DNA from 3 places in the Globicatella sanguinis genome. Region 3 is predicted to be linked to each of the others. Evidence: predicted binding sites of a transcription regulator. Region 3 holds the regulator's gene; each other region holds the start of a gene.
The links. Region 3 encodes Rex, which represses fermentation and respiration genes when NADH is low (regulators of the CRP and FNR family bind a similar motif). Its sites were predicted from a motif close to TTGTGAANTANTTCACAA; they were not measured.

Region 1 (10,774 bases), 1.1 Mb from region 3:
ATGGAGGGGTTCGTAAACTAGGCATACCCGTTGTAAGGGATAGAGTGATACAACAAGCGATTAAGCAGGTTATTGAACCGTCAATCGACAAGACCTTTAGCCCTTACAGTTATGGGTTTAGACCAAATCGCAATGCTCATCAAGCAAGAAAACAATGTGCCAAGTATTATGAAGAAGGCTACCGATATGTCGTGGATTGCGATTTAAAACAGTACTTTGATACGATTAACCATGACAAGCTGATGTATCTTCTGAAACAACCCATTGACGATAAATCAATATTAAGATTGATTAACCGATTCTTGCAAGCCGGAGTCATTGAACTAAACGGAAACTTCCAAAAGACAGAAAAAAGGCGCCCCACAAGGAGGTGTCCTGTCGCCATTACTCAGTAACATCTATTTACATGAGTTAGATAAAGAACTAATGAAACGGGGACACCGATTCGTACGCTATGCCGATGATTTTGTCATCTTTACGAAAAGTAAGCGAGCAGGCGAACGAATTCTACAGAGTATCAGCCGATTTCTATCAAAAGAATTGAAATTGGTTGTGAATACAGAAAAAAGCAAAGTAGGTAGTCCTTACCGTTTAAAGTTCTTGAGTTGTCTGATAATGAAAGCGAATGGAGGCTGTCGATACCGACCGACTAAAGAAGCAGTGAAGCAATTCAAAGCGAAACTTAGACAAGTCACGAGTCGAAAAACACCGAAAACCTTTCAAATGTTGGTAAAGGAAATCAACCAAGTAGCCAGAGGGTGGATACAATACCACGGAAGAGGCTATATTAAAGGCACTATCCGAGCCATTGAATCCTGGTTACATCGCAGAATCAGACAACTAATACTCAAACGATGGAAACGACCAAGAACGAAAATAAAAGAACTCATGAAGAGAGGGCTAACACTCGATGAGTCCAAACGTATCGCCTATTCAAGAAAGAAATATTGGCGATTGTCCTGTACTTGGGAAGTTCATCAAGCCATACCAACGGAAAAACTCTACCAATGGGGTCTTTTGAATATGACCCAATTGGCAGAGAAAGTGTACTTACATTATTGAACCGCCGTATACGAGAACCGTACGTACGGTGGTGTGAGAGGACGACTAATCAACTAATGATTAGTCTCCTACTCGATTGGCTAAACTTTTCACAATCTAATTGTGATTAAGAGCACAAACTTTATGTAAGTAAAGGGAATAGTTTAAGAAAAACATTGTGAAATCACCTTATAAGAGTACCACGAATCGCTTCACAATAGGAAAAAAACGTCTAAAAATTTGATAGCGTTTTCGTTATTTTGTTATCGTCATCGGCTTCTATCGAAAAGATTTTTATAAAAAATATGTGATTTTTTGCACAAAATCCTTGACATAACATTGTGAAAAATGTAATATGTAGTTGTAAAGAAGAAACACCTATTGAGGAGGATTTAAAAAATGGCAGAAGTTGTAGAAAAAAACAAACAGCAAATTGCTGAAGAGCATGTCGATGGATTAGTAAAAAAAGCAGTGGTGGCATTAGAAGAATTCCGTCTTTTAGATCAAGAGCAAGTTGATTATATTGTCGCAAAAGCATCTGTTGCTGCATTAGATCAACATGGTGTTTTAGCAAAACACGCTTATGATGAAACAGGACGTGGTGTCTTTGAAGATAAAGCAACTAAAAACTTATTTGCTTGCGAACACGTTGTTAACAATATGCGTCATACTAAAACAGTTGGAATTATCTCAGAAGATGATGTTACAGGATTAACTTTAGTTGCTGAACCAGTCGGAGTTGTTTGTGGAATTACACCTACAACTAACCCAACTTCAACTGCAATCTTTAAATCATTAATCTCATTAAAAACACGTAACCCAATTGTTTTTGCATTTCACCCAGCAGCTCAAGAATCATCTGCACATGCAGCGAAAATTGTTTACGAAGCAGCAGTAGCAGCAGGTGCTCCTGAAAACTGTATTCAATGGATTACTTTACCTTCAATGGAAGCAACCTCTGCTTTAATGAATCATCCAAGCGTTGCAACTATCTTAGCAACAGGTGGTAACGCAATGGTTAAAGCCGCTTACTCTTGTGGTAAACCAGCATTAGGGGTAGGTGCAGGTAACGTACCAGCTTATGTTGAAAAAACAGCTAATGTTAAACAAGCCGCTTATGATATTGTGATGAGTAAATCATTTGATAATGGAATGGTTTGTGCTTCTGAACAAGCAGCCATTATTGATAAAGAAATTTACGATGAATTCTGTGACGAAATGAAGTCTTATCATACTTACTTCGTTAATAAAGATGAAAAAGCTAAATTAGAAGAATTCTGTTTCGGAGCAAAAGCAAATAGTAAAAACTGTGCTGATGCTAAATTAAATGCTGATATCGTTGGTAAACCTGCTACTTGGATTGCAGAACAAGCTGGATTTACTGTTCCAGAAGGAACAAATATTTTAGCAGCAGAAGTTTCAGAAGTAGGGCCGAATGAACCTTTAACACGTGAAAAATTATCACCAGTGATTGCTATTCTAAAATCAGAAGATCAAGCAGATGGATTGAAGAAAGCTTGTCAAATGGTTGAGTTCAATGGTTTAGGACACTCAGCTGCTATCCATACTAATGATGAAGATTTAGTAAAAGAATTTGGACGTCAAGTTAAAGCAATTCGTGTTATTTGGAACTCACCTTCAACTTTTGGTGGTATTGGGGACGTTTATAATGCCTTCATTCCTTCATTAACTTTAGGATGTGGTTCTTATGGTGCCAACTCAGTTGGTGATAACGTTAGCGCAATCAATTTACTTAATATCAAAAAAGTGGGGAGACGTAGAAATAATATGCAATGGTTTAAAGTTCCTTCAAAAATCTATTTCGAACGTGATTCAATCCAATATTTACAAAAAATGCGTGATGTTGAAAAAGTATTTATTGTAACTGATGAAATGATGGTTAAATTAGGATTCTTACATAAGATTATCGAACAATTACATTTACGTCGTAATAAAGTGGTTTATCAAGTATTCTCTAACGTAGAACCAGATCCAGATATTTCAACTGTTCGTCGTGGTGCTGATCAAATGAAGAGCTTTGAACCTGATACAATTATTGCTTTAGGTGGGGGTTCTGTAATGGATGCTGCTAAAGTAATGTGGATGTTCTATGAGCAACCAGAAATCGACTTCCGTGACTTAGTACAAAAATTCATGGATATTCGTAAGCGTGCTTTCAAATTCCCTGAATTGGGTGAAAAAGCAAAATACGTTGGTATCCCAACAACATCTGGTACGGGTTCAGAAGTGACACCATTTGCGGTTATTTCAGACAAGAAAAATAATATGAAGTACCCATTAGCAGACTACTCATTAACACCAACTATTGCAATTATTGACCCTGCATTAGTAATGACAGTGCCAGATTTTGTAACAGCAGATACTGGTATGGACGTGTTAACGCATGCGATTGAAGCTTATACATCATTAATGGCGAATGATTATACTGATGGTTTAGCGTTACAAGCGATTAAGATTGTATTTGAATACTTAGAACGTTCTGTTAAAGAAGCAGACTTTGAATCTCGCGAGAAAATGCATAATGCTTCAACAATGGCTGGTATGGCATTTGCGAATGCATTCTTAGGAATTTCTCACTCAATGGCTCATAAGATTGGTGGATTCTTCCATACTGTCCATGGCCGTACAAATGCGATTCTATTACCATATGTTATTCGTTACAATGGTACTCGTCCTGCAAAACAAGGTAACTGGCCAAAATATAACTACTATAAAGCAGATGTTCGTTACCAAGATATTGCACGCTTATTAGGACTTAAAGCTGATACACCAGAAGAAGCAGTTGCTAGCTTAGCTCAAGCAGTTTATGACTTAGGTGAACGTTGTGGTATCGAAATGAGTATTAAAGCTCAAGGTGTTGACGAAAAAGAATACATGGCACGTGCAGAAGAAATTGCTTATCTTGCTTATGAAGATCAATGTACACCTGTAAACCCACGTTTAGCATTAGTAAGCGATATGAAAGAAATCATCGAAGATGCTTACTATGGATATAAAGAACGCCCAGGTCGTTTAAAATAATTTAGTTGATAGATAATAATAAGAGCTTTGTGCTGATGCAGAGCACAAAGAACTCTTATTAACACGAAGCACAAAATAATTCGCTTCCTCTTCGTGTTAACTTCAATTGTGGACTAGTTTTTATGGGAGATAATATCTAGTCATTTAGTATCGGAATAGCCAATCGGCTATTCCGTTGTTTTTTTATTGGTAAAGAAAACTGGCCAAGTGTAGCATCGCTTGATTGGCCAATTATTAGTAAAAGGACGCTACAACTTTTAGTATGGACCCACAAGAAAAAGGTTATTAATTGTGTGGACCTACTAAATATTTAGTGAGGAAAATGAATATGGACAAGCGGCAAAAATTTTTCCTTTTTTTGCCCAATCTCTATTACTAAACAAAGCTATTTGAAGTATGTATAATAAGAAGTTTGCAAAGAGGCTGGGCATAAACTTAATAAATTTAGTTAAGATTATTGTTCATTAATTATTAGCGCAATGATTGAGTGGTATCAAACTGCGTCTTAATGAGGTTTGGTATAAATTTGATAAAATCAATAAAGTGATTGCTCGATAATAATAGCGCAGTGGTTGAGTGGCATCAAACTGCGTCTTAATGACTTGTTTGATACCTACTCAACTGTGCGGGGGTAGGCCGACGAAGCGAAAATCATTCGATTTTCTACTTCTGGTCTACTCCCAACTGTACGGGGGTGGGCAGACGAAGCGAAAATTATTTAATTTTCTACTTCTTGCCCACTCCCTGAAATCACACTTAAGAATAGGTGAATTTCATGGAAAGATACAAGTAGGCGTTACTGTATGATTTTACTCATGAGCATAAGCACAAGCTGCAAAGACAACATAACCGAACTTTTTTGCCCAAGCTATCCCTAGAAAACAAGCAAGCCATCCGCATAAAAACGGATGGCAAGTAAATATTATTAAATAAATATTTGATAACATTAAAATAGGTGATATTAGTTATTATTTGTTGGTTTTCTAAGACCGAAATTGATGCGACTTTCTTCACCTTTCATAAGACGGACCACATTAGTACGATGACGATAAATCATAAAGGCGGCGATTGCGATAAAGCCAAGACCAAATATTAACGGTTGGGTAATTAAAACATATAAGGCTGCTAATGAAAAACTCGTTAAGGCGGCTAAACTAATAGTGCTCGTTAAATAGATTAATAAAAATAACAATAATACAAAGCTTAAACCAATGAAAAAATTATAACCAGCTAATACTGCAAAAGAAGTGGCGACCACTTTTCCACCACGAAAATTGGCAAAAATAGGATAAGCATGACCTAAAATAGCGGCTATACCGGCTCCCATTATTACCCAATCAGTATTAGGATAAAAGTAATGTGCAAGTATCATCGCCACCAGTCCTTTTAGAACATCAATGACCGTTACAAAAATAGCAGCTTTAAATCCAAAATTACGTCCAATATTGGTGGCGCCACTATTACCACTACCCAATTCACGCACATCAATCTGGTGTTTAATTTTTGAGTACCAAACACCAGTTGGAATTGATCCTAATAAATAACAAATAAATAAAAATATAAATTGCATAATAAACCTCCATCTTTGGATATACGCTACTATTTTACATTAAATAAAGTGAAACAACAATGCTTAACGTATCATAATTAAGACAGCTGTAAGTTTATAATGCATTTATGATTATTTAAACAGCCATATATGTGGTTGTGTAATAAACTTTATAAATTTGTTTGGTTCCATTTATTTATGTATTTATTTTACTTATTTTACAGCGCAGTGGTTGAGTGGCCTCAACCTGTGCAGGGTTAGGCCGACGAAGCGAAAGTTATTCTATTTTCTACTTTAGGTCTACTCCCAACTGTGCTGGGGCGGGCAGGCGAATCGAAAATCATTCAATTTTCTACTTCTGGCCTACTCCCAACTGTGCTGGGGCGGGCAGGCGAATCGAAAATCATTCAATTTTCTACTTCTGGCCCACTTCAATGTAAGTTGTATTTGCTTAAATTACAAATTTCAAGTAATATTTGAAAAGCAGTAAAGTTATTTGCTATTATAGAAGAGTTGAATATAAGAAAATTTTAGAGGTGATTAAATGTCAGAAACTAAGACGACACCAATTCAATATAATGATGACGCGATTCAAATATTGGAAGGTTTGGACGCAGTAAGAAAAAGACCAGGGATGTATATCGGTTCGACAGACCAAAGAGGATTACATCATTTAATTTATGAGATTGTTGATAATTCAGTCGACGAAGCTTTATCTGGTTTTGCTGATTATATTAAAGTAGAAATTAAAGCAGATGGTAGTGTTCGAGTACAAGATAATGGCCGCGGGATGCCAGTTGGTCAGCATGCAAGTGGGGTACCGACCATTCAAGTTATCTTAACTGTCCTCCATGCGGGTGGTAAGTTTGGTCAAGGGGGCTATAAATCTTCCGGAGGACTTCATGGTGTTGGTGCAAGTGTGGTTAATGCATTGTCTTCCTGGTTAGAAGTGACTGTTGAACGTGATGGCAATCTTTATCGAATGCGATTTGAAAATGGAGGGAAACCTGCTTCAAAATTAGTTAAATCAAAAGCTTCAAGTAAAACGGCTCATGGTACTACCGTGCATTTTATGCCAGATAAAAGTATTTTTGGTAGTGCTCATATTAATTCCGAAGTGATTGCTGAACGATTAAGAGAATCTGCCTTTTTATTAAAGGGGTTAGCGATTGAACTAGTAGATGAACGCCATGACTACCAAGAAATTTTTCATTATGAAAAAGGATTAGAAGATTTTATTCAATATTTAAATGAAGAAAAAGATGTATTGGGAGATGCGTTCAGTTTTTCAGCGGCAGTGGAAGAATTTGAAGTTGATTTTTCAATGCAATACAATGACGGATACTCCGAAACAATTTTATCATTTGCTAATAATGTTCGGACTGCTTCTGGAGGAACGCATGAAGTCGGTATGAAAACCGGGATTACCAAAGCATTTAATGATTACGGTCGTAAAGTAGGTCTAATTAAGGAAAAAGATAAAAACTTAGAAGGTAGTGATGTTCGCGAAGGTTTGACCGCGGTGGTGTCTGTTCGTATTCCAGAACAATACTTACAATTCGAAGGGCAAACTAAAGAAAAATTGGGTACACCCAAAGCTCGTCCTTTAGTAGAGAATTTAATGTATGAACGTCTTTCAAGTTTCTTAAATGAAAATGGGAATTTTAGCCAAATGATCTTACGCAAGGCGATTCGTGCTCGTGAAACTCGCGAATTAGCGCGTAAAGCTAGAGAAGCCGCTCGTAGTGGGACGAAGAAATCGGCACAAGAAAAATTGATTTCTGGTAAGCTAACCAAAGCCCAGTCAAAAGATGCGAGTAAAAATGAATTATACCTAGTCGAGGGTGATTCAGCGGGTGGGTCCGCAAAATTAGGTCGTGACCGTCGTTATCAAGCTATTTTGCCATTACGTGGTAAAGTAATTAATACTGAAAAAGCGTCAATGCAAGACATTATGAAAAACGAAGAAATCAATACGATGATTTATACTATCGGGGCAGGAGTAGGAACTGATTTTGATATTAATTCCTGTAATTATGACAAAATTATTATTATGACCGATGCGGATACCGATGGGGCTCATATTCAGGTCTTACTCTTGACTTTCTTTTATCGTTATATGAAACCACTACTTGAAGCTGGAAAAGTTTATTTGGCAATGCCACCATTATATAAAGTTTCAAAAGGTTCTGGTAAGAAACAACAAGTAGAATATGCTTGGACCGATGAGGAGTTACAATCAGCGATTAAGAAGATTGGGCGAGGCTATATTTTACAACGTTATAAAGGTTTAGGGGAAATGAATGCAGACCAATTATGGGAAACAACGATGAACCCAGATTCTCGAATTTTAATACGTGTGACGATTGATGATGCGGCGCAGGTTGAACGCCGTGTGACGACCTTAATGGGTGCGAAAGTTGAACCGCGTCGTAAATGGATTGAAAGTAATGTTCAATTCACGATGGATGAAGAAGATACTTTATTAAAAGAAAATCAAGGGACTAGTCAGTCTACTGACCAAGCAACAGAAGAGTTAATTAAAGAAGCACATGGATTGAAAGATGACGAAATAGACACATTGGAAGAAGCTCTGGATTTAGAAGAACTTGATAATGGTAGTTCTGACCATTATGTAGTAGACGTGACCGAACAGAATTCAAAAGGCACCAAAAATACTACTAATAGTAAAAGCAAAGCGCAATCAATGGCCAACCGTCCACCGGCCAAAACAACAAATAAAAAATCGGCTCAATCAAAATCAAAAGCAAAGACAGTAAAAAAAGAGAACAATAAGCCATTGGATAATGAAGATGATGAAAATGGCCAGTTAGAATTATTTTAGGAGGTAAAACATGGTAAAAGAAAATATTCAAGAATTAAATTTTGCCAGTGTCATTGGAGATCGTTTTGGACGTTATTCTAAATACATCATCCAAGACCGTGCTTTACCTGATATTCGTGATGGATTAAAACCGGTACAACGCCGTATTTTATTTGCAATGTACATGGACCGCAATACCGCTAGTAATCCATACCGTAAGTCTGCTAAGACAGTAGGGAATGTAATTGGTAATTATCATCCTCATGGGGATTTTTCTGTTTATGAAGCGATGGTCCGCATGAGTCAAGATTGGAAATTGCGTGAAACTTTAATCGATATGCATGGTAATAACGGGAGTATGGATGGCGACCCAGCAGCGGCTATGCGTTATACAGAAGCGCGTTTATCACCCATTGCCGATGAGTTATTACGTGATATTCAACATGAGACGGTTGAGTATCTGCTAAACTTTGACGATACATTAGAAGAGCCAACTGTTTTACCTGCTCGTTTTCCAAATTTATTAGTCAATGGTGCCACCGGTATTTCTGCTGGTTATGCTACTGAGATACCACCTCATAATTTAGGAGAAGTAATTGATGCGGTTATCTATATGCTAACCCATAAGCGTTATCGTTTAGACGATATTATAAAATTAATTCCTGCACCTGATTTTCCGACTGGTGCGATTATTCAAGGGGCAGACCAAATTCGTAAAGCGTATGAAACGGGTCAAGGAAAAATTGTCGTACGTTCTTTAACTGAAATAGAAGACTTAAAAGGTAATAAGCAACAAATTGTGGTGACGGAATTACCATTTGATGTTAATAAAGCCAAATTAATTCAACGTTTAGATGATATTCGTATTCAGAAGAAAATTGAAGGGATATCGGAAGTTCGTGATGAAAGTGACCGAAATGGTGTGCGCGTGGTCATTGAATTAAAACGTGAAGTGAATGCTGAAGGCATCTTACAATATTTATTAAAAAATACTGAATTACAAGTTAATTATCACTTTAATATGGTCGCTATCCATAATCGCCGTCCGGAAGTGGTAGGCTTAATGCAAATGTTGGAAGCATATATTGATCATCAAAAAGAGGTGATTACGAAGCGTACCAAGCATATGTTAGCAACCGATAAAAAACGACTACATATTGTAGAAGGTTTGATTCGGGTTGTGTCCATTTTAGACGAAGTGATTGCCGTTATTCGAAACTCGGATAATAAAGCAGATGCTAAGCGCAACTTAGAGCGTGAATTTGATTTTTCAGAAGTTCAATCTGAATCAATCGTTAACTTACAATTATATCGTTTAACCAATACGGATATCGAGGCATTACAAAATGAAAAGCTTGAATTAAATGAGCGAATCATGATGTATCAAAATATTTTAAATAATGAAGATATCTTGAAAAAAGTATTGGCCAATGAATTAAAAGACATTAAAAAAAGTTTTGCATCACCAAGAACAACCATTGTTCAAGATAAAGTTGAAGAAATTATTGTCGAAACGAGTATTATGATTCCCGAAGAACAGGTTTATGTATCGGTAACGAATGAAGGCTATATCAAACGCACCAGTGTCCGCTCATTTAGCGCTTCCGACACGACTGACTTAGGAAGTCGTGATTTGGATTATCCAATCTTTGTAAAAGAGATGAGTACGCATGACGCGATTGTGTTAATTACGAATAAAGGAAACTATATTCATTTACCAGTTCATGAATTACCAGATATTCGTTGGAAAGATATGGGAATGCATATTTCAACCAATTATCATTTAGAAGATGGAGAGCAGTTAATTGCCGCTTTTAAATCGGTAATGGAACCAGATAAATTAAAACCTGAAGCTAATCCAACATTGGTATTGACTTCCCGTAATGGCAAAATTAAGCAAACAACTTTATCACAATTTACAACTTATCGTAGCTATAAAACTAAGACGATGATGGCGATGAAATTACAAGATAAAGAAGATGAATTGGTGTCAGTCCACCTAGCAAAAGTGGATCACGATTATCAAGTGGTTGTGATTACTGAGAAAAGTTATGGTGTCCGTTATGAATTGTCAGAAGTGGCGATTAGCGGAACCAAAGCGCAAGGTGTAGTGGCGATTAACTTGAAGGATGACGATCAAGTAGTCGCTTCATTATTAATTGATAAAGCGGTGGAACGTCCACAATTATTAGCATTAACTCAAAGAGGAAATATTAAACGCTTTGACGTAGAGGTTATCTCGCAAGTGAATAATCGCTCAAGTCGGGGACATTTATTATTAAAAGAATTAAAAACGAATCCACATCGCTTTATTCAAG
Region 2 (10,774 bases), 1.0 Mb from region 3:
TTAAATGAACATCCTTGTTAAATAAACAAGAAGCATTCATTAAACTTTACCCAGTCTCAACTTGCCTTATACCATCGTTGATTGACCCAAAACAAGTATTTATTTAAAATGGCATGATTCCCACTAAAATCCAATGGATAATTGGATTTAAAGCGTAATTCTAAAATTTTTGCTGCTTTTGATTCGCTCCATCAATATTCCACTAGCTAAAACTAATATTGGGAGTGGAACAGAAGTAGAGTCTGTCCACCCACGCAAAATGGAGTTGGCCGTAAACAAGTCATTAAGACGAAATTTGATGCCACTTAAGCAATGTGTTATTAATTAACGAACCCTAACTTGACTGAATTTATCAAGTTGATGCCTAACCTCTTTTTAAAGAATCTTATTTTATTGAAATTTCATTGACTCTTAGTCAGGTTGTTGCGTTAACAATACGGGACCATCCGCTGTAATGACTAAAGAATGTTCATATTGCGCACAATAACCGCCATCGCGCGTACGGGCTGTCCATCCATTATTATCCATTTTCATTTTCCAAGTACCGGTCGTAATCATCGGTTCAATGGTAATGGTCATCCCTTCTTTTAGTCGAAGACCTTTTCCAGGTAAGCCATAGTGTGGAACTTGTGGATCTTCATGAATCGTTGGACCAATACCATGACCAATAAAATCACGCACGACCCCAAAGCCTTCCCCTTCCGCATACGATTGAATAGCATGCCCGATATCCCCAATGCGATTACCAACTTTAGCTTGGGCAATCCCACGATACATTGCTTCTTTCGTCACTTCCATTAAGCGTTGATGCTCGTCACTAATTTCTCCTACAGCATAACACCAACAACTATCTGAAATAGCACCATCCAAATCGACACAGAAGTCTACTTTAACAATGTCGCCTGATTTTAATTTATAATTTGAAGGGAAGCCATGACAAATTTCATCATTTACACTTGTACAAGTTGCGAATTCGTACCCTTCATAACCAATTTGAGCTGCTACTGCGCCGGCTCCTTCAATTTTTGCTTGAACAAACTTATCTATTTCAGCCGTCGTTACACCTGGTTTAATGAAATCTCTTAGTGCAACATGAATGGAAGCTAGTAACTCTCCAGATTTTTTCATTGCTTCGATTTCACGTTCTGATTTTAATGTAATCATTTATGTTTATTTCTCCTTCTTCCATGTCATTCTTATATGACACGCTTCTTTATCCAATGTTTTATTATATATGATTTGGTCCGTTTGTACAAATTCATTTGGTTTTGATTGGTAATTTAGCAATTTCGGCTCATGTCCCCATAAGACTTCATTGCCAAATTTAACTTCTACAATGGTTAATTCATGACCTGATGCTGATAAACGCTCTCTTATTGCATTATAAGCCCATCGCAAGTAGACTAAGTTACTAACATGTTGATTGCCATCAATATCACTTGGTAGAATTTCCAAGTCCTTTTCACTTACTTTTTGCGCATTTTCAGGTACTTTTAATCGGCTAAAATTCACTTTAACTTCGGCGTTTAAATCTAACAATTCAGGTAATGTTTCATAATTCAGTCTCACCATCTTACGTGAAGTAAAATCAATCGCTGCAAATTGAAAAAATAAAATCATTAATTCTATATCGTCAGCTTCCACCACAAATTGACGTGTGATGAAAAAACGATTGGCCTCTATCACATGGGTACTTATTTTAATTTCTTGATTAATCTCTGGCCATTGATGAATCACCATCCGATTTTGGGTAATAACCCATGTTTGCTGATCATTAATGATATACTCATCCGCATTTAGTGTCTGTTTGACTGCTTGATCATGAGCATCCGATGTCGTTAACACTAGCTTTAATACTTTGGTCAAATCCGCTTGTTTTGAGCCAGGATACAAGGCTGCTTGTTCTGATAGTAGATACGTGTTGCTATAGGGTTTGGTATATTGCTTAAGACTCATGTTTTTTCACCTCGATACAAGTATTATAACGCTCTTTCAATAATTTTGACAAATTTGTTTAAAATTATTTATTAAATGATACTGGCAATATAAAAAGCCGAGAAATAAATCTCGGCTTGCAATCTTCTTTAAATGATTAAATATGGATTGGGTGACCTAAAGCTAATTCAGCTGCATCCATAACAGTTTCTGCTAATGATGGATGTGAGTGAATGGTTAATGCTAAATCTTCGGCATTTAATCCACCTTCAACCGCAAGTGTTAATTCAGCGATTAAATCAGAAGCGTTAGCCCCTGCTACTTGTGCGCCAACTAAAACATTATCTTCTTTAGTTGTTACTAAACGAACAAATCCGCTAGTTGCGTTTAGTGATAACGCACGTCCATTACCTGCTAATGGGAATTTAGAAGCTTTCACGTCTAAACCAGCTTCTTTAGCTTGTTCCACTGTATAACCCACTGAAGCTAATTCTGGATCAGTGAAACATACTGCTGGCATAGCAACGTAATCAACGGCACTTGGTTGTCCACTGATAGCTTCCGCCGCTACTTTTGCTTCGTAAGAAGCTTTATGCGCTAAAGCAGCACCAGGAACAGCGTCTCCAATTGCAAAGATATTATCTTTATTGGTACGTCCTTGTTTATCAACGTTAATTAAACCACGTTCACCAATCACAACACCCGCAACTTCTAAACCACAGTTATCAGTATTTGGACGACGTCCTACAGTTACTAAACAGTAGTCAGCTTCCACTTTATGTTGTTTACCGCCTACTTCATAAGTAACCGTTACACGATCGCCATTAATTTCAGAGTTTAAAGCCATTGCGTTGGTAATAACGTCAACACCTTTTTTCTTGAACTCTGATTCAACTAATTGAACCATGTCTTTTTCAAATGTCGGAATAATTTGGTTTGATCCTTCTAAAATAGTAATTTTCGTACCAAAGTTTGCAAAGGCACCTGCTAATTCAGAACCGATGTATCCACCGCCGATAACCACCATTTCTTTAGGAATTTCAGTTAATGCTAACGCACCTGTTGAATCAATCACACGTTCACTGAATTTAAATCCTTTAATTTCGATTGGGCGGCTACCTGTTGCTACAATCGCATTTTTGAATGTATATGTTTGTGCGGAATCGCCATTGATAACACGTAAAGTATGATCATCAACAAAGAAAGCTTCTCCTTCAATGATTTCAACTTTATTTTTCTTAAGTAACATACGGATACCGCCAGTTAATTTACCAACAACTTCTTTATCTTTCCATTCTTGAGTACGTTTGAAATCAACGGTAATATCTTTCGCCATTACACCAAAGAAATCTCCGTGTAAAGCATTATGATAAGTATGTCCTGCACTGATTAATGCTTTTGAAGGAATACATCCTACGTTTAAACAAGTACCACCAATGTAATCTTTTTCAATGATGGCTACTTTTTGTCCTAATTGAGAAGCACGAATGGCAGCAACATATCCACCAGGGCCAGATCCAATTACGACTGTTTCTAATTCAATTTCGAAATCTCCAACTACCATAATTTACACCTTAACCTTCCATTAATAATAATTCTGGGTTAGCAATTAAGCGTTTGAACTCATTCATTGCTTTTTGAGCAGTTGCACCATCGATAATACGGTGGTCGTAGCTTAATGATAATTTTAACATACGGCCAACAGCTAATTCACCTTCAGCATTAACGATTGGTTCTTGAACGATACCACCAAATCCTAAAATAGCTACTTCAGGATAGTTGATAATTGGTGTAAACCACTTACCACCTGCTGAACCTAAGTTAGAAATAGTGATTGAGCCACCGTTCATTTCACCGGCAGTTAATTTACCTTCATGAGCTTTTCCAGCTAAATCAGTAATAGAATCCGCAATATCAAACATTGACTTAGTATTAGCGTCTTTAATAACTGGCACGTATAGACCACGATCTGTATCGGTTGCAATACCAATATTATAGTAGTTTTTGTATACAACTTCATTCGTTGCGTCATCAATCGAAGTATTTAAAGCTGGATATTTCTTAACAACAGCCACTAATGCTTTAACAGCATAAGGTAAGAATGTTAATTTAGTATCGCGTTCAGCTGCTACTGCTTTAAATTTCTTACGGTGATCCCATAATGCAGATACTTCCACTTCATCAAAGTGAGTAACATGTGGTGCAGTATGTTTAGACGTTACCATTGCTTTAGCAATTGCTTTACGCATTGGTGTCATTGGTTCACGAGTTTCTAAATCTGATAAATTAGATGTATAAGGTTTAGCTGGTGCTGCTTGTTGTGCAGGAGCAGCAGTACTTTGAGCTGGTGCTGATGGTGTAGAAGCAACTTGAGCTGTTGGTGTTGCCACTGCTGCTGAACTATCAAAGTTTTCAACGTCTGCTTTTGTTACACGACCATTGGCACCTGTACCTGGTACTAATGAGATGTCAATTCCTTTGTCACGTGCTAATTTACGAACAGAAGGCATTGCTAATACACGACGATTAGGATCTGCTGCTGCAACTGGAGCACTTGCAGTTGTTGAAGCTGGTGCTGATGCAGTCGCTTGAGTTGCTGCTGGTGTTGCTGTTGATGCTTCTGGGACATGTCCTTCAGCTGCGATTTCAACTAGTACATCACCTACTACTGCTACTGTTCCTTCAGGAACCACAATCTTAGTAATAGTACCAGATACTGGTGATGGAATTGATTCAACAGACTTATCGTTTTGGATTTCAACTAAAACATCGTCTTCATTGATATGGTCGCCTTCTTTTACTGGCCAAGATGCTACTTCACCTTCGACAATTCCTTCTCCTAATTCAGGTAATTTGAATTGGAAAGTGCCTGTTGCTGGTGCTTGTGAATCTGCAACTGTTGCTTCAGCCGCTGCTGGTGCTGCTGGCGAAGTTGCTGGTGCTTCATCTTCGTGACCTGGCGCATCGATTTCAACTAATACATCGCCTACAACTGCTACTGTTCCTTCAGGAACATGAATTTTTAAGATTTTTCCAGATACTGGTGAAGGAATAGATTCAACCGATTTGTCGTTTTGGATTTCAACTAAAACGTCATCTTCTTTAATCTCGTCGCCTTCTTTTACTGGCCAAGATGCTACTTCACCTTCGACAATACCTTCGCCAAGTTCAGGTAATTTGAATAAAAATGCCATGATTTTTGTCTCCTTTTATTTTTCATAATGAGATTGACCAAAGAGGTAAAACATGTTTACCTCTCGTCAATCGCTTCGTATAAAGTCTATTAGAATTCGTAAGTTTTACGTACTTGTTCTTCAATATCTGTTGCATTTGGTAACCAGTCTTTTTCAGCTTGACCAAATGGGAAGATAGTATCAGGAGCAGCAACAAATCCGATTGGTGCTTCTAAGTCTAAGATTGCACGTTCAGAAATTTCAGCAATAACACGTGCACCCACACCTGCTTGACGTTGTGCTTCTTGAACAACAACCACGCGATTAGTTTTTTGAACTGTTGCTAAAATAGCTTCTAAATCTAATGGTGAAACTGTACGTAAATCCATTACTTCAACTGAAATACCATCTTTTTCTAAGTTTTCAGCTGCTTTCAATGCCTCACGAACCATCGCTCCGTAAGTAATAACAGAAACATCTGTACCTTCCTTAACGATATTCGCTTTTCCTAAAGGAATTGTATATTCTTTTTCAGGCACTTCTTCACGGAATGAACGGTATAATTTCATATGTTCTAAGAAGAACACTGGGTCATTATCACGAATTGCAGAGATTAATAAACCTTTTGCATCATATGGATTTGAAGGGATTACTACTTTAATACCTGGTGATTGCGCTAATAAACCTTCTAAGTTATCCGCGTGCATTTCTGGAGTATGTACCCCACCACCAAATGGTGCACGGAAAGTAATAGGCATTTGACGTGAATTACCTAAACGGTAACGTGTACGAGCCGCTTGACCTACAACAGAATCCATTACTTCAAAAACGAATCCGAAGAATTGAATCTCTGGAATTGGACGGAAACCAGTTAAAGCTAACCCAACCGCTAAACCACCAATACCTGATTCTGCTAAAGGAGTATTAAATACGCGGTCCTCACCGAATTCGTCTTGTAAACCTTCAGTGGCACGGAAAACCCCACCGTTTTTACCAACGTCTTCACCGAAAATTAATGTACGGTCATCGTTACGCAATTCTGTCGCTAATGCTTGAGTAATTGCTTGGATCATTGTTAATTGAGCCATTATTTATTCTCCTTTGCTTCGAATTTTGCGATTTGTTCTTGTAAGAACACGTCTGGAGTTTCAAACATATTTTTTAAGAAATCTGAAACTTTTTGTTTTGGTTCTTGATCAGCTAATTTAACAGCTTCTTTAATTTCTTCTTGTGTACGTTCAATCACTTCGTCTTCTTTTTCTTTAGACCATAAACCTTTGTTTTCTAAGTATTTACGGAAACGAATTAATGGGTCTTTTGCTTGCCATTCGTCTTGAACACCTTCTGGTTGGTAACGAGTTGGATCGTCTCCAGACAATGTATGTGGTCCGAAACGATAACAAATTGTTTCAATTAAGACTGGTCCGTTACCTGCTAAAGCATATTCACGAGCTGCTTTCGTTACGGCGTAAACCGCTAAAATATCCATACCATCCACTACGATACCAGGAATACCTGCAGCAACTGCTTTTTGAGCTAATGTTGGCGCCGCTGTTTGTAATGAACGTGGTGTTGAAATAGCCCAACCATTATTTTGGATGAAGAAAATAGCAGGAACTTTATAAGAACCAGCGAAGTTAATTCCTTCATAGAAGTCACCTTGTGATGAACCACCGTCACCTGTCCAAGTTGCAACCACTGCATTTTTACCGTCACGTTTTAATCCAAATCCAACACCCATTGCTTGAATATATTGAGCTCCGATGATGATTTGTGGTGGATAAGCATTGAGATCTTTATCAAAAGTAGATCCTGCAACGTGTCCACGAGACCATAAAAATGCTTTATGTAATGGTAAACCATGTTTAATTAATTGAGGAACATCACGGTAACCTGGCATGATATAGTCTTCACGTTCTAACGCATTGATAGACCCTAATTGAGATGCTTCTTGTCCTGCTGTTGGTGCATAGAAACCTAAGCGACCTTGGCGGTTTAATGCTGTTGAACGTTCATGTAAAATACGTGACCAAACCATATCCTCCATCAACTTAACTAATTCATCATCAGATAATTCAGGTAATAAATGCTCGTTTACTACATTACCTTCTTCATCGATGATTTGTACAGTGCTAAAATCGAAGTTATTTGGATCTAATAACTTTTCGAATGAAACAGTAGTGTTCTTATTTGCCATACTTGTACACTTTCCTTCCTTTTTTTAATGCGAAATAAAACAGCCCGAATTTCTGTTATTATCTCTATTTCCATAATTTAATGTATCACTAACGCTTCGTAATTGCAAGTATAATATAGCTTACATCATTGTTATAATAGGCTTTGAATAGACTTTGTGATATGAACCACATAATAATTTTTTTAATTATATGTTAAATAAAAACTCTTACTTTTTCATAAATAAAGCATTGGCTTTTGTTTATTCTGTTATAAAACAACTTTTAAACTGTTATATTTTTCATAGATTTCATAAATTTTCAAAGAAGATTTTGTGAAACATAATTAAAATTCGATATAGTTTGTGAAGAAATGTTTTTACTATTGTAATTAACAAAAAAAGAAGTGAGCTAGAAGAAGGAAATCATATGATTTTCCCTTCGAGTGCCCACTTCCTACTAGTTGCGTTGCGATTAATAGGTAATTTTATGTTAATTCATTTATCCAGTGACTGTCAAGACAACATCCGCAATCCTATTTCTGCGCTTACAACTAGCTCATTTCGTTACCTACTCTTGCTCTTCTTCGGTTTTTTTGACAATTAAACCTAGTCCGACTAGTACCGATAAAGCAGCTGCAGTGAAAATGGATGTGTTTACTTTTTCACCTGTATTTGGTAAAACAGCTGCATATTCCACTTTTTCAATCGGTTTGGCTTTAGCATCCGTTTCTTTTTCTTTAGAAGGTGTTTCTTCTTCTTGACCAGGTACCTCTTCTTCTTGACCTGGTGCTTCTCCTTCTTGACCCGGTGCTTCTCCTTCTTGACCTGGTCCTTCTTCTTGACCTGGTCCTTCTTCTTGACCTGGTCCTTCTTCTTGACCTGGTCCTTCTTCTTGGCCTGGTCCTTCTTCAGGATCCTCAATTGGTGTTTCAGACGGAAAAACAAACATTGTAATAGACACAATCCGTGAGCTGCCATCTTTGAAGACAACTTTTACTTTGGCTAAATGCTTACCAATGTTCGATGTGTTGATTCCTTCGACGATTTCTGATACATAAGCATCTTCTGGTAAAGTTATTAATGCTGAGTAGTCATCTAATGTGACTTCATGACCTTGAACGACCTCTCCATCTTTGACTTCGCTTATCTCAGGAACTGGTGTAATTTCAGTCGCTGGTATCTCCTCGCCTTTCTTAATCAATAAGATAGCAGTTGTTAAACCATCTAAAGTGATAGAATTTTTATCTAATACGACCCCTTCTGGAGTTTCAATCACACTGGTTCCAGCTTGCTTAGCGTCAGCAATGACTTTCGCATCACCTAAATGTTTGAAAGCTTCGCCAAAATTAACGGTTCTTTCTTTTTCATCCGCATTAATGAAAACAGCATAAATATCTCCATTAGATGCTTTAGCTTGATAACCAATAATTAAATCATTGGCTTCCACTTTAGCCTTAGGATCTGTGTTCGGAACCGTAATTAACGATACATATTCATCAATTTCACTTGCTAGATCATGACTGAAAGCATCGGTAGAACGTCTAATTGCAATTAAACCTCTTGTATAGTTATGCGTTAACACATTTTCTGCATATTTTTCAGCATTGGTCGCTTTTTCCCAATCGAAACGGTTAATCGCATCACTTGAGTCATAAGAGTCATGAATAAAATATGGATACTCAAATGGGTTACCATCAGCATCAACCATGTAAGTTGCTTTATTCGGAATTGAATCATCACTTACGGTTGTACGATAATCCGGATGTGAGTATTGTTTTGTTCTTCCATATTCTTGTCCAGAATGGATAAATGGTGTTCCTTGTGACGTTAAAATAATACTATTTCCTAAGCGGACGCGTCTCAATATTTCGTCAGAATGATCTTTTGGATCTTTCTTAATCGACTGTGCGATGACATCAAACAAGGTTAAGTTATCATGGGCAGCGATATATTGAATTACATCACCTGGATCATCTGCTTTAAAGTTACTTGGACGTCCAATAATATTGTTAAAGATTAACTCTAAATTACGAGCACCGTTGGTTAAAAAGCGCGGTTGTCCTTCACTACCAAAACCAGATTTTAATTCATTACGAATTTCATCTGAGAATGAAGCAACACTATCAGTTAATTGCATCCATGTTTGGTCAGCAGGTTGTTCTGGTAAACCATCATCACCTTCATAGGTAACCCATCCTTCTCCCAACATTAAAATATTAGGATTTAACGCTTTAGCTGCATTATACGCTTCTTCGATAGAGGCCGCATCATGATCGCCCATCATATCAAAACGGAATCCATCCACTTTATATTCATCGACTAAATATTTAATAGAATCAACTAAGACTCTTCTAGCCATCTTATGCGTGGTTCCTAATCGTCCACCACCAAATGATTCTTTAGGGGTACCGTCAGCTTTCATAAAATGATAATAATTAGGTTCTAGATCTTCAAAGATATGGACTTGAACCGTATGATTATAAACAACGTCTAAAATCACACCCATCCCTCTTTTATGAATTTCATTCACTAAGTTCTTAAACTCTTCAATCCGTTTACTTGGGTTAGTTGGATCTTCAGAATACATCCCAGTTAATGCAAAATAGTTTTGTGGATCATAGCCCCAGTTATAATTAGAATTGCTTGACGCATACTCTAATAAACGTTCGTCATTGATTAACTCATTGACATTGTAATAATTCATCACCGGTAGTAATTGAATATGGGTAACGCCTAAATCTTGTAAATAATCTAAACGTTCCACAAAAGCAGCAAAGGTTCCAAATTGCGCCGTTAATTCATCTGCGATATTAGGATCAGAAGTAAAATCACGAACATGCGCTTCATAAATAATGGCATCTTCACGTTTTTTATAGCCTTCAATATTGGCAAAATCTAATTTTGGTCCTAATTGATCTGGCGCTACAAAAGCCGCTTTTCCAACTGGTTTACTCACTACATCTTCTGGTACTGGCATTGGATTAGTATTATCCCATGCTCCCATTGATTTTGCATATGGATCTAAAACTAAATATTTTTTTCCACCACGAATAATTTCATAATGATAGAGATAATTAGTCAAAGTCTCTAGCCCTAAATCTTTAGCAGCATCTAACTTAACATTCCAAACGCCTTTATCTGAAGCTGCCATCGCAACTCGTCCAACGACGGTATTATTATCGTCTTTATCATAAACAACCACATTCACCTCTTGGGCACTCGGTGACCAAAGATTCATTTCTGCGACAGTACCTGTTTCATTTAAAGTCATTCCTAAATCGCCGTCATAACCATACACTTCGTCAGTTAAACGCCATCCTGTACGTGTATTAACTGTCATCTCCTCAAAAGTAATGCCAAATGGAGCATTTTCAAGAGCGAAATCACCTGTTAATAAAACAGTAGTACCGCCCTCTTGGATAGAGACAGAGTCTAGGGTTACTGATTGTTGAGTTGAACTTGTAATGGTTAAGCCATTTAATAAATCTTC
Region 3 (10,774 bases):
CCAGTGGTGCTTTCTGGACCGAGTCATGCTGAAGAAGTCGCGCGCCGAGATTTAACAACGGTTACGGCTGCTAGCGAGAATCTTAAGGTGGCACAAAAAGTCCAAGCACTCTTTATGAATCAGTATTTTAGAGTGTATACGAATCAAGATGTATTGGGTGTTGAACTAGGAGCAGCGTTAAAAAATATCATTGCCTTAGGAGCAGGGATTTTAGTGGGCTTAGGTTATGGCGATAATGCCAAAGCGGGGCTGGTGACTCGTGGGTTAGCTGAGATTACCCGTTTAGGGGTCAAATTAGGGGCGGATCCATTGACATTTTTAGGACTAAGTGGTGTAGGCGATTTAGTGGTCACTTGTACGAGTCCTTATTCCCGTAACTGGCAAGCAGGAAACTTATTAGCTCAAGGTCTGACTAAAGAAGAGGTTGCTCAAGAAATTGATATGGTAGTAGAGGGTATCACGACGACAGCGGTGGCCTATGATTTAGCTAAAGAAGAGCAAGTGGAAATGCCCATTACCAATGCTATTTATTCAGCCTTGTATCAAGGAGTTCCAGTACGCGAGGCAGTTGAAGGATTAATGTTGCGCGAAGGTAAACAAGAAGCAATCAGTCAAGATTAAGTGAGTTGATTACCATCTGGTTCAGGTTTGGACCTTATGATTGAATCAAATGCTGTGAAAATACAAACAAAAGGTTGAGCGGAAAACGCGTAGCAATTCGAGAGAATTCTATTCTAACTGGATTGCAATTCGCTGCATATCAAAGTGAAGATTATAAAATAGTTTTTTATGGCGAAATTATACGGGGTGGGCTAGCGAAGTGAAATTCCTTGAATTTTCTACGTCTAGCCTACTCTTTTTAGTCAGTTTGCAATCAAGCAAAAAAATATTCAAAAGTGAATACTCGTGGTAAGATGGATAAGAAATCAAAATAGAAAGTGTGAAATGAATGACAACTGTAGATAAAGAGATTGTTCAGGCCGATGTCATCATTGTCGGAGCTGGTCCAGGAGGACTAACGGCCGCATTGTATGCTTCAAGAGCAAATTTAGAAACGATTATTATTGAAAAAGGGATGCCAGGTGGCGAGATAAACAATACTGCCGATGTTGAAAACTATCCTGGATTTAAATTAATTAGTGGACCTGAATTGGCGAACCATATTTTTGAAAGTGCTATGGCTTTCGGGGCAGAGCATATTTATGGCGATGTGGAAAAAATAGAAATCGATGCCTTAACTAAAAAGATCCACACCAGCAAAACAATCTATCAAGCGCCAGTCGTTATTGTTGCGACGGGAGCTAATCATCGAAAACTTGGTGTGCCAGGTGAAGAACTGTTAGCGGGTAAAGGTGTTTCTTATTGCGCGGTCTGTGATGGCTTCTTCTTTAGAAATCGTCATGTTATCGTCGTAGGAGGCGGTGATTCTGCTGTTGAAGAGGGAACTTATTTAACACAGTTTGCTGACAAAGTAACGATTATTCATCGTCGAGATGAGTTGCGTGCGCAAAAAGTATTGCAAAATAGAGCCTTTGCGAATGAAAAAGTGAATTTCGTTTGGGACACTGTAGTTGAAGAAATTATCGGTGAAAATAATGTCGAAGGTGTAAAAGTCCGCAATGTAAAGACCGATGAAACCAGTACAATTGAAGCCGATGGTGTGTTTGTGTATGTTGGATTAATACCAAACTCTGATACTGTAAAAGAATTGAATGTTACTAATGAAGAGGGATGGATTGTGACCAATAATCAAATGGAAACAAGCGTACCAGGTTTGTTCGCTGTTGGCGATGTACGTCACACTAACTTACGCCAAATTGCGACTGCCGTTGGCGATGGTAGTCAAGCTGGACACATGGCTTATCAATACTTAATGAGTTTAAAAGATTAAGCAAATAATACGATAAGAAGGAGTGTTGCAATGATTAACAATAGCAGTGGAAACTAAGATTTTCATTTTCTATTTTAATCATTACGACACTTTTTTCTTTGTTAAGGAGAGAAAGTATGATGAAGAAAATACTGGTAACAGGGTTTGATCCATTTGGTGGCGAACAGATTAATCCAGCACTAGAGGCGATTAAACGATTGCCAATGTTGATTAATGATACTCAAATTGTAACATATGAAATACCAACCGTATTTCATAAAAGTGGTCGCTTATTACAAGATTATTTGCTGAAAGAACAACCGGACGCGGTGCTCTTAGTAGGACAAGCCGGAGGACGTTCAGCAATTTCTTTAGAAAGAGTCGCCATTAACATGGATGATGCCCGCATACCGGATAATGAAGGCAACCAACCGATTGATGAAGTGATTAATCCCCAAGGCTCACCTGCTTACTTTAGCACATTACCCATCAAGCGTGTCGTTCAAGCGCTAAAACAACATCAAATTCCAGCTATTGTTTCTAATTCAGCAGGGACCTTTGTCTGCAATCATTTAATGTATTACTTATTAGATACATTAGCGGCTCAAAAAGCGAATGTTATTGGTGGATTTATGCATATTCCATATTTACCTAGTCAAGTCGTAGACCAACCCAATCAGCCTTCGATGTCATTGGAGCAGATAGTAAAAGCGATTGAAATCACTTTAGCAACGATTATTAAAAATCAGCATGACCTCAAAATTACTGGAGGAACAGAAGTCTAAAAAGCACTATTATAAATTTTTATAGTAGTTTTTTGAAAATCATGGTATACTGAAAGCGAAACGAGAGGAGTGATAACGTATGTCATGGCATAATACGTTGGAAACGTGGAAAAATTTTGATGGTTTAGATGAAGCACTTCGATCAGAAATCGAAAGTATGGATGAAGCAACTTTTGAAGATGCATTCTCAACTAGTTTAAGTTTTGGAACGGCTGGTATGCGTGGTGTATTAGGTGCAGGACCTAACCGTATGAACCTTTACACAGTTCGTCAAGCGACAGCAGGATTAGCGCAATTAATCATTGAAAATGGTGAGGAAGCAAAAAAACGTGGTGTCGCTATCGCTTATGATTCACGACATTTTTCTCCAGAATTTGCAATGGAAGCCGCTCTTGTTTTAGGGAAACAAGGGATTAAGAGTTATGTGTATGAAAGTTTAAGACCGACACCGGTTCTTTCATTTGCTGTGAGACATTTAAATGCCTTCGCTGGTATCATGATTACAGCCAGTCATAACCCAGCAGAGTATAATGGTTATAAGGTATATGGCGCGGATGGTGGACAAATGCCACCAGAAGATGCAGACAATTTAACGAAATATGTACGTGCGATTGAGAATCCATTAACGGTTGAAGTCGGTAATAAAACTGAATTGTTAGGTTCAGGAATTATTGAGATTATTGGCGATCTTGTGGATCAAGCTTATTTAGAAGAAATGAAAGCTGTGACCATTAATCAAGAATTAGTCAATGAAATGGCTGACCAAGTCAATATTGTTTATACACCATTACATGGAACAGGTTTATATTTAGGGATGAAAGCTTTAGAACAAGCCGGTTTCAAAGATATTAAGGTGGTAGAAGCACAAGCAAAACCAGATGGCGATTTCTCAACTGTTGCATCACCTAACCCAGAATCTGATGCCGCTTTCGATTTAGCCGAAGAATTGGCGGTTAAAGTGGATGCTGATATTATTTTAGCGACAGACCCAGATGCAGATCGCTTAGGAGCAAAAGTAAAAACGGCGGATGGAACCTATCAATTAATTACCGGGAACCAAATTGCTTCATTGATGTTAGACTATATTTTAAACGCCTTACAGCATAAAGGAGCACTACCTGAAAATGGTGCAGCTGTTAAATCAATTGTTTCGACTAATTTAGCGGATGCCATTATGGAAAGTTATGGCCTAACGATGGTAGAAGTATTAACTGGATTTAAGTTCATTGCAGAAAAAATTCAACAATACGAAGAAACAGGTGAACATACATTCTTAATGGGGTTTGAAGAAAGTTACGGTTACTTAATCAAGCCATTTGTACGTGATAAGGACGCGATTCAAGCATTAGTAGTGTTAGCTGAATTAACAGCTTATCATAAGAAAGAAAGTCGCACTTTAGCAGATGCGATTAACCAAATGTATGAAAAATATGGTCATTTCTATGAAAAGACGATTTCACTGTCTTTCCCAGGGTTATCTGGTCAAGCAAAAATGAAAGAATTAATGGCGAATATTCGTCAAGAAGGTATCTCAGAAATGGGTGGACTCGCAGTTGAAAAAACGGCTGATTATTTAGCTGGAACATTAAAGTTAAGCGATGGTAAAGAACGTCAATTAGCGTACCCATCATCTGATGCTTTAAAATATACTTTAGCAGATGGCAGTTGGGTTGCCTTTAGACCAAGTGGTACAGAGCCTAAAATTAAATTATATTTAGGAACAACCGGTCAATCTAAAGTTGAAGTAGAAGAAAAAGCAGAAAAATTAGAAACAGCGATTCAAGAATTAATTGGAGAATAGCAATAATACTGAGTAGAAATTTAGTAACTTCTACTCAGTTTTTTTCTTATGAGAGCGGGTAAGAAGTTGAATTTTAATTGGTATTCGATTCATCTGTTCCCCCCCGCATAGTTGAGGCCACTCGACCACTGCGCTTTGAAATAAATAGATATGCCTGAACAGAATTTAAAAAGTTTTGCCCAGCCTCGATGCTCTGTCTATTGAAGAGTCAAGTTGAGGCCACTGACTTTACGCTCTAAAAGAATTAGCAGAAACCAAATATAATTTTTAAAGTTTCTGCCTGACCTCATAACACTCTTACGATAGCTTCCATAATCATCTTATAAGATAATGAATCCTTTTACGAAAGTAATTGTGATTTTATATACAAATAAGTAAAAGTCACTAGCTATCTTTGTGAAGTTTTGCTATAATCTTGATAGTTATAATAGTTTATAACATTAGATTAGTGAAAAGGTAGGGGAAATTATGCACAAGGATATACCAAAAGCGACTGCCAAGCGATTACCAATCTACCATCGCTATTTACGATTTTTACATAATGCAGGGAAAAAGAGAATTTCATCAACTGAATTAAGTGAAGCCGTGAGAGTTGATAGTGCAACCATTCGACGCGATTTTTCTTATTTTGGGGCATTAGGAAAACGTGGCTATGGCTATGATGTAGATTATTTATTAGATTTCTTTAGTAAGGCATTGAATCAAGATCGCTTAACTTCAATCGGTTTGATTGGTGTTGGCCATTTAGGTAATGCTTTATTAAATTATAATTTTAGAAAAAATAATAATGTGCGTATTGGGGCAGCATTTGACGTTAATCAAGACTTAATTGGAAAAATATTATCTGGAGTTCCAGTTTATTCCATGGATGAATTAGAAGAACAAATCGAAGCCCAAGCAATTGAAGTGGTCATTTTAACTGTTCCTCAGGAAGTAGCACCAAAAGTAGTGGAACGTCTCGTTAATGTAGGCATTAAAGGAATTATGAATTTTACGCCACTTCGATTTGATGTGCCGAAATCGGTCAGAATTCAAAATGTTGACTTAACGACAGAACTTCAAACGCTATTATATTTCATCGATAGTAACATTGAAAATGATGATGATGACTATATGGATGTTCCATATAATTTCTCATTTTAACTTGGTAAATAATAGTTGAGTAGGTAGCCGAAGGGAAAATTTTGAGATTTTCTACTTCCTACCTACTTTTTTTGCTCTTTGTCAAATGGTGTGAATGGGAGTGGGCAAGAAGTGAAAATCAGTTGATTTTCGCTTCGTCGGCCTACCCCCGCACAGTTGAGGCCACTCAACCACTGCGCTTTTAATTAACGCACAATAACGAGATTGAATTTTCCAAGATTATACTCAGCTATCTTAAGACGCCATTTGATACCACTCAACCACTGCGCTTTGAAATAAATGGATATGCCTGAACAAAATTTAAAAAAATTTTGCCCACTCCCACTTACACCAAAAAGTATAGAGCCCTTTTTTATAAGAGTAAACAAAATAGATAACTGATTGCGATGCTAGGGATAAAAGGAATGGCATTCCAGCGTTTGATGTGGTGATATTGTAATATGGAATAAAGAAGGCCGAACAAGGCTGCGCCTAAGATGAAATAAGGGATGGTCATTTCTTCTAAAGTGCAAGCTAATAAGCCGATTATTTTGGCATCTGCTCCTCCAAAAGACGTAGGGCGATAATAAATGATTGTTTCCAATAATAACCATATAACGACTGCAACCCACAGTGACTGTCTATTAAACAGACAAAGAACGACTAAGATGAATAATCCCCACCAATTGACTTGTAAATGAAAATAATCCTCAATGCTTAATAAAAGTAACCAACAAATAATGAGTGATAATAGATAACCTTCGTAAAGGTTATTGAATTGTAAATAATAAAGAGAAAGACCAAAGCAACCACCCAGTAATTCAAGAAAAAAATAATTACGATTTAAGCTCGCGTGACAATGACGACAGGTTCCTTTTAATATTAAAAATGATACCAAGGGCATCAGATCGATTGCTTCTAATGCGTGATGGCAGTTATCACAATGAGAACGACGTGTAAAGTTGATAGTTTGTTCACTGGCTATACAGGTAAAAAATGAAGCCAGACAAGTCCCAATTATAAAGAGTAGTACTGTCATTTTACAACCTCCTACTGATAGATACGCTATTTGAACTTAAAACATTTATCTAAATTCAATTTTTTAAACGAATTAAGTAGCAACAAAATCAAGATCAGCATCAAAAAACCTCAAATGTCCACTGGTTGATACCGTTACATTTGAGGTTATTACATTTATATTAAAGGATAGCGATTATTACGAAGGTTGATGCTCTTTTACAAAAGCAGTAATACGTTTCATTGCCTCTTTTAAAGTCTCAAGACTAGCGGCATAGCTGACTCGGAAGTGATCTTTACCGGCTGGTCCAAAACCTGAACCTGGTACAACGCCTACTTTGGCTTGATGTGCTAAATCTAAACAGAAATCACGATCATTGCCTTGGTACCAATCAGGAACTTTAACAAATAAGTAGAAAGCACCTTGAGGGTTTAAAGTTTCAATATTTATTTCTTTAAAAGCTTTCATTAAGAAATCACGGCGTTCTTTATAAATGGCGCGCATTTCTTCGCTAGCATCGTCTCCGTTGTCATATGCGACAATACTAGCGTATTGCATTTGCGTATTAGGAGTATTGACCATTGCCTGATGAACTTTAAATAACTGGTTGGCTACTTCAACCGGTGCTGCTAGAAAACCACTGCGCCAGCCTGTCATCGCATGCGATTTTGATAAACCATTAATAAGAATTGTACGCTCTCTTAATAATTTAGCCATTGAATAATGAGGATGATCATAAGATAATTCCCCATAAATTTCATCAGAAACTACCCATAAATCATATTTTTCTATAATCGGTACCAATGCACGAAGTTGCTGTTCAGTATAGGTACCACCGGTTGGATTAGCAGGATGGTTTAGTAAAATAGCTGTTGTGCCAGGATTATCGATGATGGCTGCTTCTAACTTCTCTGGTGTAAAGATAAAGTTTGTATCACTAGTATCAACCATGACCATTTCACCATGTGCCAAACTCACTTGAGTGTTATAGATAACATAATTGGGTGACGCTATTAGCACTTTATCGCCGGGATTTAAAATCGTTAAGAAACTAGCGAATAAAGCTTGCGTAGGTCCTGACGTAACAATGATTTCTGTATCAGGCGAGTAAGATAAATCATATTTACGTAAGACATAGCGTGCAATGGCTTGACGTAATTCAATCATACCACGTGAATGAGAGTAGCCGTTTAGATCATCCTTTATCGATTGAATCGCCGCTTCTTTAATAAAAACAGGGGTATTAAAATCAGGTTCACCAATTGTTAATGGAATTAAGCCTTCTATTTTTGAAATTTCTTCGTTGAAAGAACGAATAGGGCTTGGTTGTAAATGATTAAGTTGTTGATTAAATTTCACCGTTATCCCAACTTTCTATTGTTATTTCTTAAATTGTAGCATATAAAACCGCGATATAACAGTTAATTAAACAAAAAATGAGAAAAATGAGAAATTAATTAATAATTGTTGACAAAGAAAAAATTATCTTGTATGATAGCTACATAATATAAATAAACGCATTGATGTGGAAAGTAAAATTAATGGACATTTCCTAGAGAGCTTACATTTGGTGAAAGTAAGTAAATGAACTTAATTTGAAAATGGCCACTGAGCGGTCACTCTGAATGCTACGCAATAAGAGTGGACGGATCCAACCGTTAAAATGGCACAGTATCGTTAATACATGTTTGACTGTACTGTATGAGGTTAAATTAGCAATAATTTAACAAAAAAAGGTGGTACCACGAAATGATAACTCTCGTCCTTTATTTATGATAGGATGAGAGTTTTTTATATTGGAGGGATAATAATGATTGAATTAAAAGACATTGATGTTGTCTTTAAACAAAAAGATAATGTCGTAACTGCAGTAAAAGATGTCAATTTATCAATTAATCGCGGCGAAATATTTGGAATAGTCGGCTATAGTGGAGCGGGAAAAAGCACTTTAGTTAGAACGATTAATTTATTACAAAGACCAACACATGGGTCAGTAATTGTTAATGGACAAAACTTAATTGAATTAGCACCCGCAGAATTAAGAACTGCACGCAAAAAAATCGGCATGATATTTCAACACTTTAATTTAATGAATTCAAGAACGATTTTTGATAATGTTGCATTTCCTTTAAAAGGCAGTGGCCTTTCGAAAAAAGAAGTCGCTCATAAAGTGGCTGAATTATTAAATTTAGTTGGACTGAAAGAAAAGTCCGATAGCTATCCAAGTCAATTATCAGGTGGACAAAAACAACGAGTGGCAATCGCTAGAGCTTTAGCCAATGATCCGGATGTCTTACTTTGTGATGAAGCAACCAGTGCCTTGGATCCAAAAACTACCAGCTCGATTTTAAAACTGTTAAAAGAGTTGAACCAAAAATTGAATATCACGATGGTTGTGATTACCCACGAAATGGCAGTTGTGAAGGATTTATGTGATCGAGTGGCAGTAATGGAAAATGGGCATGTCCTAGAAGAAGGCAGTATATTAGAAATCTTTACACAACCAAAACAACGTTTAACTAAAGAATTCATCAATACAGCAACCCATTTTGACCAAGAGATTGAATTAGTCTTGAAACATCCTCAAACCATTTCCATTAGTCATGAATCTGAATTAGCCAGATTAACCTATACGGGCGATCAAACGACTCAACCGTTTATTACAGAGGTTATTCGTGAATATGGGATTGAAATTAACATCTTATACGGTCATATTGAAATTATTCAAAATACACCTGTTGGCAATTTATTAGTCGCTTTAAAAGGAGAACCGCAACAAATTAATGCTGCTACTGAATTTTTAAAGCATCACTCAGTAAAAGTTGATTCGGTACAAACATTGTTTCAACAATATGTTCAAAAGGAGGCTGATGAGGCATGATGCAATTTATTGAAACCAATATGCCAGATGTATATAAATTACTTGACGATATCGTGAAAGCGTCTTGGGAAACGGTCTATATGTTACTCTTGACCATCATTTTTGCTGGTATATTAGGATTGATTGTCGGTGTCATTGTGACAGTGACACGACCTGGGGGCATTTTAGAAAATAAAGTTATCTATAAAATTCTGGATGCCTTTATCAATATCTTTCGTTCAATCCCCTTTATCATACTTTTAGCTTTACTGATAAATGTCACACGTTTTATTGTCGGAACAACTATTGGGTCAACAGCGGCTAGTGTACCGATTATCATTGCGACGATTCCATTTTTCGCACGACAAGTTGAAATTGCTCTTTTAGAAGTAGATTCAGGTGTGATTGAAGCAGCACAATCAATGGGATGTAGTCCATGGGATATTATTGTTAGAGTCTATTTAAGAGAAGGTTTACCGTCATTGTTACGAGTGAGTGCCTCAACAGTTATCAATGTCATTAGCTTAACGGCAATGGCTGGTGCGGTAGCAGGTGGAGGGCTAGGAACGATAGCAATTGCCAGAGGCTATAACCGTAGTAAAATGGATGTTATTTTAGTCGCAACATTCTTAATTTTAGTGATTGTCTTTGTAACACAACTCATTTTCAATTGGATTATTAAAAAAATTGAACACTAATTAACAATTTATCGGTCAAGTTTGACCTACTAAGAAAGGATTTGATTTTATGAAAAAATTTATTAAAACTATTTCATTAACTTTATTAACGAGCGCTTTAACTTTACCTTTGTTCACCAATGTGGAAGCAGAAGAAAAAAATGAATTTGAAGGGGAAAAGGTTACCGTTGGAATCGTACCGGGTTCGGCTGAAGATGTCTGGCAAGTAGTGGTTGATCAAGCTAAGGAAGAAGGGATTGAAGTTGAATTACAATTTTTCACCGACTACAATCAACCGAATGAAGCTTTACAAAATGGCTCAATTGATTTAAATGCGTTTCAACACATTGCTTTCTTAGATAACTGGAATGAATCTAATGATGGTAGTTTAGTTCCAATAGGATTTACATTCGTATCGCCAATGGGCACTTATTCTGAAAAAATTAAGTCTTTAGACGAATTACCAGAAGGCGGTACAGTCGCTATCCCGAACGATCCAACGAATGGTGGCCGCGCATTATTAGCTTTAGAATTAGCAGGAGTGTTGGAAATTGATGATGAAGCGGGAATTTTAGTAACTCCAGAAGACATTACAGAAAACCCTAAAAATATCAAAATTGAGGAATTAGATGCGGCGCAAT

Region 1: the regulator Rex is predicted to act here: its motif matches at 1,163-1,180, upstream of adhE (bifunctional acetaldehyde-CoA/alcohol dehydrogenase).
Region 2: the regulator Rex is predicted to act here: its motif matches at 7,460-7,477, upstream of pdhA (pyruvate dehydrogenase (acetyl-transferring) E1 component subunit alpha).

The regions. Positions count from the first base shown of each region.
Region 1 covers NZ_CP126962.1:359,139-369,912, reverse strand. Annotated here, with positions in the region: partial or broken gene ltrA (group II intron reverse transcriptase/maturase) at 1-546, shown strand, start outside; gene CYJ72_RS01505 (group II intron maturase-specific domain-containing protein) at 616-1,062, shown strand; gene adhE (bifunctional acetaldehyde-CoA/alcohol dehydrogenase) at 1,441-4,083, shown strand; gene plsY (glycerol-3-phosphate 1-O-acyltransferase PlsY) at 5,045-5,653, opposite strand; partial or broken gene parE (DNA topoisomerase IV subunit B) at 6,177-8,180, shown strand; gene parC (DNA topoisomerase IV subunit A) at 8,488-10,774, shown strand, end outside.
Region 2 covers NZ_CP126962.1:2,489,380-2,500,153, reverse strand. Annotated here, with positions in the region: gene map (type I methionyl aminopeptidase) at 412-1,164, opposite strand; gene CYJ72_RS10970 (acyl-ACP thioesterase domain-containing protein) at 1,171-1,956, opposite strand; gene lpdA (dihydrolipoyl dehydrogenase) at 2,093-3,499, opposite strand; gene CYJ72_RS10960 (2-oxo acid dehydrogenase subunit E2) at 3,510-5,129, opposite strand; gene CYJ72_RS10955 (alpha-ketoacid dehydrogenase subunit beta) at 5,219-6,196, opposite strand; gene pdhA (pyruvate dehydrogenase (acetyl-transferring) E1 component subunit alpha) at 6,196-7,305, opposite strand; gene CYJ72_RS10945 (pullulanase) at 7,853-10,774, opposite strand, start outside.
Region 3 covers NZ_CP126962.1:1,487,848-1,498,621, forward strand. Annotated here, with positions in the region: gene CYJ72_RS06475 (NAD(P)H-dependent glycerol-3-phosphate dehydrogenase) at 1-621, shown strand, start outside; gene trxB (thioredoxin-disulfide reductase) at 950-1,891, shown strand; gene pcp (pyroglutamyl-peptidase I) at 2,011-2,655, shown strand; gene CYJ72_RS06490 (phospho-sugar mutase) at 2,735-4,456, shown strand; gene CYJ72_RS06495 (redox-sensing transcriptional repressor Rex) at 4,925-5,599, shown strand; gene CYJ72_RS06500 (prepilin peptidase) at 5,952-6,617, opposite strand; gene CYJ72_RS06505 (aminotransferase class I/II-fold pyridoxal phosphate-dependent enzyme) at 6,795-7,955, opposite strand; T-box leader at 8,108-8,366, shown strand; gene CYJ72_RS06510 (methionine ABC transporter ATP-binding protein) at 8,407-9,477, shown strand; gene CYJ72_RS06515 (methionine ABC transporter permease) at 9,474-10,154, shown strand; gene CYJ72_RS06520 (MetQ/NlpA family ABC transporter substrate-binding protein) at 10,204-10,774, shown strand, end outside.